Linked DNA regions of Psychrobacter arcticus 273-4. The protein of the gene in region 1 binds, or shares a complex with, the protein of each later gene. Links are inferred from orthologs where the notes say so. Each region holds a gene or a part of one and is shown on either strand. Other genes may lie near its edges.

The links.
Region 2: the proteins of trxB (region 1) and trxA are in contact, whole or in part, in a crystal structure (PDB 1F6M), measured with the Escherichia coli proteins. The link is inferred for Psychrobacter arcticus 273-4 from one-to-one orthologs.

The regions. Positions count from the first base shown.
Region 1 is NC_007204.1:482,295-486,396, forward strand. The notes cover bases 328-3,131. They hold trxB (thioredoxin-disulfide reductase), read right to left. Parts: upstream 2,339-3,131; coding sequence 1,316-2,338; downstream 328-1,315. Other genes in these bases: aat (leucyl/phenylalanyl-tRNA--protein transferase), read right to left, coding at 439-1,245. Outside these bases: PSYC_RS02020 (MerR family transcriptional regulator), read right to left, coding at 1-128; PSYC_RS11960 (DNA translocase FtsK), read left to right, coding at 3,214-4,102.
Region 2 is NC_007204.1:2,453,796-2,457,893, forward strand. Bases 424-3,223 are described here. They hold trxA (thioredoxin), read left to right. Parts: upstream 424-1,560; coding sequence 1,561-1,887; downstream 1,888-3,223. Other genes in these bases: PSYC_RS10300 (RluA family pseudouridine synthase), read right to left, coding at 424-1,126; rho (transcription termination factor Rho), read left to right, coding at 2,417-3,223. In the rest of the region: PSYC_RS10295 (D-2-hydroxyacid dehydrogenase), read left to right, coding at 1-388; more of PSYC_RS10300, read right to left, coding at 413-423; more of rho, read left to right, coding at 3,224-3,685; PSYC_RS10315 (glycine zipper 2TM domain-containing protein), read left to right, coding at 4,033-4,098. UniProt on the Escherichia coli protein: Participates in various redox reactions through the reversible oxidation of its active center dithiol to a disulfide and catalyzes dithiol-disulfide exchange reactions.

The DNA of each region.
Region 1 (4,102 bases):
CGCGAACCTGCCTGACGCTTACGAGATTTTAATAGACCCAATTGGTCATAATGACGAATCGTATCTTTGGTGGTGTTGGCTTTGGTTGCAAGCTTACCTATTAATAAAAAAGAGGTGTCAGATGCCATAATCTACTCATGATCGTGATATGTAAGTTACTGGTTTATAACAGAAATTGCAGATTAAACGTAACAGTAATAATCGTACGTACTCAATCGAGTCGCGCTATCTTAGCTATCCATTAGCTATATCAATTTTAGATTTTAGATTTTAGATTTTAGATTTTAGAATATAGTTGAAATACTTTAAAGTCGCTACCGTATTGCTGGTGTAAATTTTTTGCAGCCTCTGTCTGCGTAGGCACAGCAAGCAAGAAAAATTTGCACCAGTAGTACCTGTTGTATCGATATTACTTTTCACCGACTATAGAGTAATAATTTAGGGATTTAATTGCCAAGGTTGCAAATTCCCTAGCAGCGATACCGCTAGAGGCCTATGCGAATTCTTGTGCCATGCGTCTGAACCATTAGATATTAAGGTATCTAGTTGGGTCAAAAACTCAGTACGTGACAAAGTGATAGCACCTAAACTCATGAGATGCTCATTAGGTAATTGACAGTCGACAAGCGTCACATTGCTTTGAGTGCATAAACGCATCAAGCCCCAAAATGCCAGTTTTGACGCATTAGAAGCAATATGAAACATCGACTCACCGAAATAAATACTGCCTATTTTCAAGCCGTATAGACCGCCAACGAGCTGCCCTTGATCATCCCAAACTTCAACGCTATGTGCAAAACCTTGAGCATGCAGCTCGTTATAAGCCTCAATCATATCGTCATGAATCCAAGTATGCTCTCCCTCAGGCAGCCCATTACTACGGGGCAAACTACAAGCGTGTATGACCTCATTAAAAGCCTGATTCAGCGTTAACTGCCAACGTGCATTGTTTGCTTGCTTACGTAGCGATTTACTCGGCTGATAGTCGGTCGGTTGCATCACACATCTGGGCTCAGGACACCACCATGCAATCGGCTCATCGTCATTAAACCAGGGAAATAGACCCTGTGCGTAAGCAGAAATCAGCGTCTCAGGGGCTAAATTTCCCCCAATACCTACAATACCTATGCCGTCAGGATCCACCAGAGCAGGTTCTGGAAAGTTATAGCGCCCAAGACTTCTGATTTGCTTAACAAAGGTCTCAGGCGTTATATGAATGGCACTGCTATCGTTGATGTTGTTCATGTGATTCAGATCATTAAAGTTATTGATATCAGTGCGACCTTCGTTAGCAAAGTCGCTTATTTACGCTCATTTACGCTTCTTTATCTGCAGTCAACGTCGAGGCATAAGTATGGTCTTTAGCAACAGCTTCACCAATAGCATCCAAGTATTTTTCGGCATCAAGCGCTGCCATACAGCCTGTACCCGCAGAGGTAATCGCTTGACGATACACATGATCTGCTACATCGCCTGCAGCAAAGACACCTTCAATACTGGTTTGTGTGGCGTTACCATTCAAACCGCTGTTGACGATCAGATAGCCGTCTTTCATCTCTAGCTGACCTTTAAATAAGTCAGTATTCGGCTTATGACCGATCGCAACAAACATACCGAACACATCCAACTGCTTAGTGCTACCATCGAGCATAGATTCAATAACAACGCCGTTAACGCCCATATCATCGCCAACCACTTCTTTTACGCTGTGATTCCATTCGATTTTGACATTACCATTTTTGGCTTTTTCAAACAGCTTATCTTGTAGAATTTTCTCAGAGCGTAAGCTATCACGGCGATGCACCAACGTGACTTCTGAAGCGATATTTGATAAATAAAGCGCTTCTTCAACAGCCGTGTTACCACCACCAATGACCGCAACTTTTTTGTCTTTATAAAAGAAGCCATCACAAGTCGCACAAGCAGAAACACCAAGACCGCGGAATTTGGTTTCTGACTCTAATCCTAAATATTGTGCTGATGCACCAGTTGAGATAATTAATGCATCACAAGTGTAGCTACCGTTATTACCGGTCAGCTCAAAAGGGCGTACATTTAAATTCACAGCATTGATATGATCATAAACCAATTCTGTACCGAAGCGTTCGGCATGAGCTTTCATACGCTCCATCAGCGCAGGACCCGTCAAATCATGCGCATCACCCGGCCAGTTATCGACTTCGGTCGTCGTCGTTAGCTGTCCGCCGACTTCCATACCGGTTACCATAACAGGCTTGAGGTTAGCACGCGCCGCATAGACCGCCGCTGAATATCCGGCAGGACCTGAACCTAAAATAATGAGTTTTTCGTGGCGTGGAGCGGTATTATCAGTTGCCATAAGATTTCCTTGCTAGAGCAATAAAAGTGAAAAGGTTCAACGTTAAAATAATAAGTATTATAAGTATAGTCGGTGACAAGTAATATCGATACAACACCTACTGCTGGTGCAAATTTTTCTTGCTTGCTGTGCCTACGCAGACAGAGGCTGCAAAAAATTTACACCAGTAATACTGTAGCGACTTTAAAGTATTTCAACTATATTATAAAAGATAAGCGTAAAAATGACGACGCATATGGTTTTTATCGTTGCTATGTGATAATAACATAAGGGCTGAGTGCAAAAAGTGCAAGTTTGCTAAAACGAATATGGGTATCATGAGAACTAAAACATCTCGCTCTTGAAATTTTAATGATAAAAGCGAGAGGGTATTCAAATATAGTCAGTGAAAAGTAATATCGATACATCACGTACCGCTAGTATCACTCTTTCTTGTTTACTGTGCCTACGTAGACAGAGGCTGCAAAAAATTTATACCAGCAGTATCGTGGTGTTTCTAAGTTGTTTCTAAGTTGTTTCTAAGGTGTTTTGAATATATTTTGCTGAAAAAATACATACGCTCTCTTTTAACAGTCAAATTTTTTACTAAATCACTACTGGATTGATTTTCTTATGCGCTTTATTGATAACACGGTCGCCATGGCTGCTATGTATTTGTTATTATAAGAAGTTGTATGTTTGGTGCAAAATAAATACGGTGTCCATTTTAGTTCTTTAAAATCGTATTTTAGATAAGCAATGTACAGCAGCAAGCCCTATCCGCAACTTATTGCAAAAGTCCGTATCAGAAATTTATGTCAGTATGATTAGGCTTAATCATGCATTGGCGACCATTTAGTATTCATGACTAGTATTAACAACAAGGCAGACCTTACGTGATATCAGCACCAATTATTGATTATTTAAAAAAGGGCATATTTACCCTGCTGGGATTACTCCTCGCGGTTTATTTGTTCGTCATTTTGATGACTTATACCGGTAATGATCCTAGCTGGTCGCACATCAGTAGTGACATGACTGCCATTAATAATATGGGCGGCGAGATGGGTGCATGGCTATCAGACTTGCTGTATAGCTTCTTTGGTTTTGGTGCGTGGTGGTTGCTGGCATTTTTGGTTTATGAGTCGGTGCTGATTTGGTGGGATAATAAACCGACGTTTTGGCTGTTACGCTTGGTTGCTTATGTGTTTCTAATATTGAGTAGCAGTGCCTTATTTGCCCAGCTGATAGCGTTGGCGCAGCAGGTAGCAGATCCGATATCTTCAGGACTCAAAGGCGTTGCTGGTGGTATTATTGGTCTTGAGCTACAAGCACGGCTGGCACAGCTGTTATCGCAGTGGGGGAGTGTGACGTTTTTGGCAGTATTTGTCATTATCACTGCCACATTTGCCTTTAATATTCATTGGCTGAGTATTTATGAAAAGATAAAAACTTTGTCTTGGTTCGGCTCAGGTGTCAAAAATCTTGATCGTACGCTTGATGCCAATCAAATAGCAAACATTAGTAATGTAGCAAAACACTCTGCTGATGATACGACGATAAATGAGAATGCTGCGCCAGAATATGAACAACTGCCACTTGAGTTGCAAGCGGCTGGACACGCTAATACTAAAGAGAAAGATGGTAAAAGTGGTCGTTTCAACACCGCATTGACAGACTTTTTATCGTCTTCAGGATTGAGTGCTAGTGTAAAAGCCTCTATGGCAGCAACGGTGCAAATAGCTAGTGAAATGAGCAGACGAGAAGAGCAGCTGCAAACTGCTG
Region 2 (4,098 bases), 2.0 Mb from region 1 along the record:
TGGCGTGCTCGCTCGTTCTGATGTGATTAGCTTACATTGTCCCTTAAATGATGCTACCCAGCATTTGATTAACGCAGATACCTTGGCAAAAATGACCAAGAAGCCGCTGATTATTAACGTCGCTCGCGGCGGTATCGTCGATAGCCAAGCGCTTGCTGATGCTATTAACAATGAGCAGGTTTTAGGCTATGGCAGCGATGTTTTTGAGCAAGAGCCAATCGCTGCCAACGATCCTTTACTTGCTCTTGGTGAGCATCCGCGCGTGATATTTAGTCCGCACAATGCTTGGGGTAGTAAAAGCGCGCAAGAAACCTTGTGGCAGATGCTCAGCAAACAAGTCACCGACTTTATTAATCAGGCCAATAAAATCATCAATAATGGATTTTAGTTGACCATTAAATCACGAAAAATGCTAAAAAGGTGTTGGGCTTTCCCAATCCATCCAAGCCCCAAGCGTCGGATGCTTAAGGCGCAGTTGCTGTGCATGTAGATTCAGCCTTGGCGCAATATCTAATGCCTGCCCTTCTGCATAAATTGGGTCACCAATCATCACATGCCCGACATGTACCATATGCACGCGCAGCTGATGGCTGCGACCAGTGACAGGCTTTAGCAGTACCCGCGTGACTGTCTGACCATTGCATTCTTCATGCGCCAATACTTCATATAAAGTCAGCGCATGCTTTGACCAGTCATGATCAACGATATGTCGCGGCTTGGTGGTTGGCTCATAGCGTACAGGTACCGATATCTTTCCAGTAGCGCCAGCGCTTTCCCATTGACCAAAAACCCGTGCCTGATAGCTTTTTTGCGGTAGTCGGTCAATAAATTGCTTACTAATATTGGTCTGTGCCGCTGCATTTTTGGCAAAAATAAGCAGCCCAGAGGTGTCCATATCGAGTCGATGAATCAGTTTGACTGCAGGATTGGCGCGCTCAAGGCGGGCGAGCAAACTGACCTTTAGTGTCTTACCGTCGACACTTAATAGTCCTGCGGGCTTGTCAACCACCCAGATATCATCGTCTTCATAGACTGTAATCTGTTTTGCAAACACTTGAAAAAACTCAGGTGGACGAGTATTTTCTTCAGCATTAAGGGCGTCAATTTTTTTATCAGTGAAGGGCATAAATGTGAGCTACTTATATCAATGGATTGAGTAATGAATGGCTATTAATAAATTGAAAGGTATAAAACTTAATAAAAATAACAAAATTTTTAAAGATATAGTTGAAATACTTTAAAGCAGATAAGTACTACTGGTATTAGCGTCTCTTTTTTAAATGCAGTAAACGAGAGCCATTCATGCTTAATAAAAGGTAACGACCGTTAAAGCAAGTAACGGATAGAATATAAGCTGTATTGTTGTGTGTCGATTTATTGTGCTAATCGTAATTGTTAAACAATTTAACCAGCCTATGTCTGTCAACTTTGGGCAAACATGTTAATATAATGGCAGATTTCTACCCCTTCTTAACATTCTTTAGCCATCCATCCGTTTAATATGAAACCCATATTTATTGATGGTTAGTGATAGAAATAATAAAACAAGAGAGAAAAATTATGTCAGACCTTATTATTAATACCACCGATGCCAACTTTGACCAAGACGTCCTGCAATCTGACGTGCCAGTCTTAGTAGATTTTTGGGCAACGTGGTGTGGTCCTTGTAAAGCCATCGCACCTATTTTAGAAGATTTAGCAACTGAGTACCAAGGTAAAGTTAAAATCGTTAAAGTTGACGTTGATAACAACCCACAAGCAGCAAGTCGTTTTGGTATCCGTAACATTCCTACCCTATTTGTCTTTAAAGGTGGTGAAAAAGTAGATTCAGTAATGGGCCTACAGCCAAAAGCTGAATTGGCAAAAGTGTTAGATAAGCATTTGTAACTTAACACTTGCTTGCTTTGATCGCTCTTAGTAAATACGTTAGAAATACCATAAATACTAAAGCCATTATCTGATACAGATAATGGCTTTTTTGTTGATTTTATGAGCAAAAAACGGAATTACATGACTTTTTTGGCAAAAATTATTGACAATACTATCTTTAAGCCCGTATAGTCTTCTGATAAGAGAAAACTAATGGTTTTCCTAAATATCTTGTCGCTATTCTCCTCGTGTTTATCAACAAAAACACCATCGTCATTATTAAATACCACTACTGACCGAATGACTAAACACAATGACTGATATTGAGTTTTTGACGCAGACTCTTATGTAGACTTCTTTATCTTCACCTTTTATAACTTGTCTGACTCTCTTGCGACAAGCTCGTAAATTGACACATAAAATCAAACCTACATAAATCTTAACTCTGTATATATACCCTCTATCGCCCTAATACCATTGTTTTAATCACTGTCGTGATTTGTGAATAATGGCATCTCTCATCTTATCAACTGCTAACGACCTATCTATGAATCTTACTGAATTAAAGAAAAAATCAATCGCTGAGCTACTGGCCATCGCCAAAGAGATGGGTCTTGATAATATGGCACGTAGCCGTAAACAAGATATTATCTTTGCTATTTTAAAAACCCATGCCCGTAACGGCGAGGCCATCTATGGTGATGGTGTGCTTGAAGTGCTCCCTGATGGTTTTGGCTTTTTGCGCTCATCAGAAGGCTCTTATTTAGCAGGTCCTGACGATATCTATGTCAGCCCAAGCCAAATTCGCCGCTTTAGTCTAAAAACCGGTGACAGTATCGCAGGCACAATTCGTCCACCAAAAGATTCTGAGCGTTATTTTGCCCTACTCAAAGTCGGCGAAATTAACTTTGATACGCCAGACCGCTCGCGTCATAAGCTTATCTTTGAAAACTTAACCCCATTATTTCCAACTGAGCAATTGAAGCTTGAGCTCGGTAATGGCACGACTGAGGACTTAACTGGTCGTATTATTGATCTGATTGCACCGATTGGTAAAGGGCAGCGCTCTATTATTGTTGCACCGCCTAAAGCCGGTAAAACGATGCTGCTACAGTCGATAGCACAATCAATTACCCGTAATAATCCTGAATGCTACCTTATTGTACTGCTAATTGATGAGCGTCCAGAAGAAGTTACTGAAATGGAGCGTACGGTACGTGGTGAAGTGGTTGCCTCGACCTTTGATGAACCGCCACAGCGCCATGTACAGGTTGCAGAAATGGTCATCGAAAAAGCCAAGCGCTTGGTTGAGCACAAACAAGATGTGGTCATTTTGCTTGATTCGATTACCCGCCTAGCCCGTGCCTATAACACGGTAATTCCTTCATCAGGTAAAGTATTGACCGGTGGTTTGGATGCCAATGCCCTTGAGCGTCCAAAACGTTTCTTTGGCGCTGCTCGTAATATTGAAGAAGGCGGCAGCTTGACCATTATTGCCAGTGCCCTTATCGATACTGGTAGTAAGATGGACAGCGTTATCTTTGAGGAATTTAAAGGTACCGGCAACCAAGAGATTACCCTTGAACGTGATTTGGCTGAAAAACGCGTCTTCCCAGCGATTAATATCAAAAAGTCGGGGACACGCCGTGAAGAACGTCTGCTTGATGAAGATAAACTGCGTAAAGTTTGGATCCTGCGTAAATTACTACAGCCGATGGATGGTGTACAAGCCACTGAATTCTTATTGGATCGTTTAAAAGAAGCCAAAACCAATGATGAATTCTTTGAGCAGATGAAGCGTAAATCACAGAATTAGTTTTAAATCTTTTACTACAATAAATTTTCATGAATGATGAATGTTTCACTCATAAAGGCTGCCTAAAAGGCAGTCTTTTTATTTTTATTTTTATTACTATTGGCTATGTTATTAGGCATAATCCAAATCAAAAACAGTTAGCTTACTATCAGTATAAATACAATAACCCTAAGCAAAGGCACTACCAATGACACAGTGAGGCAACATAGTTTACAGCTTACTTGCAAAGCTTAGCGTTTCTACTACGACCAGATGCACACATAAGGGCTACTATAAGCGTTAAGAACATACTGAAATATATACCGTATACTTAGTATTTTAAACTTGATTATTTAATAGGTGATATTATGAAACTTGCTAAAACTATCGCAATGACGGCTCTTACTAGCTCTGCTCTTATTATGGGTGGCTGT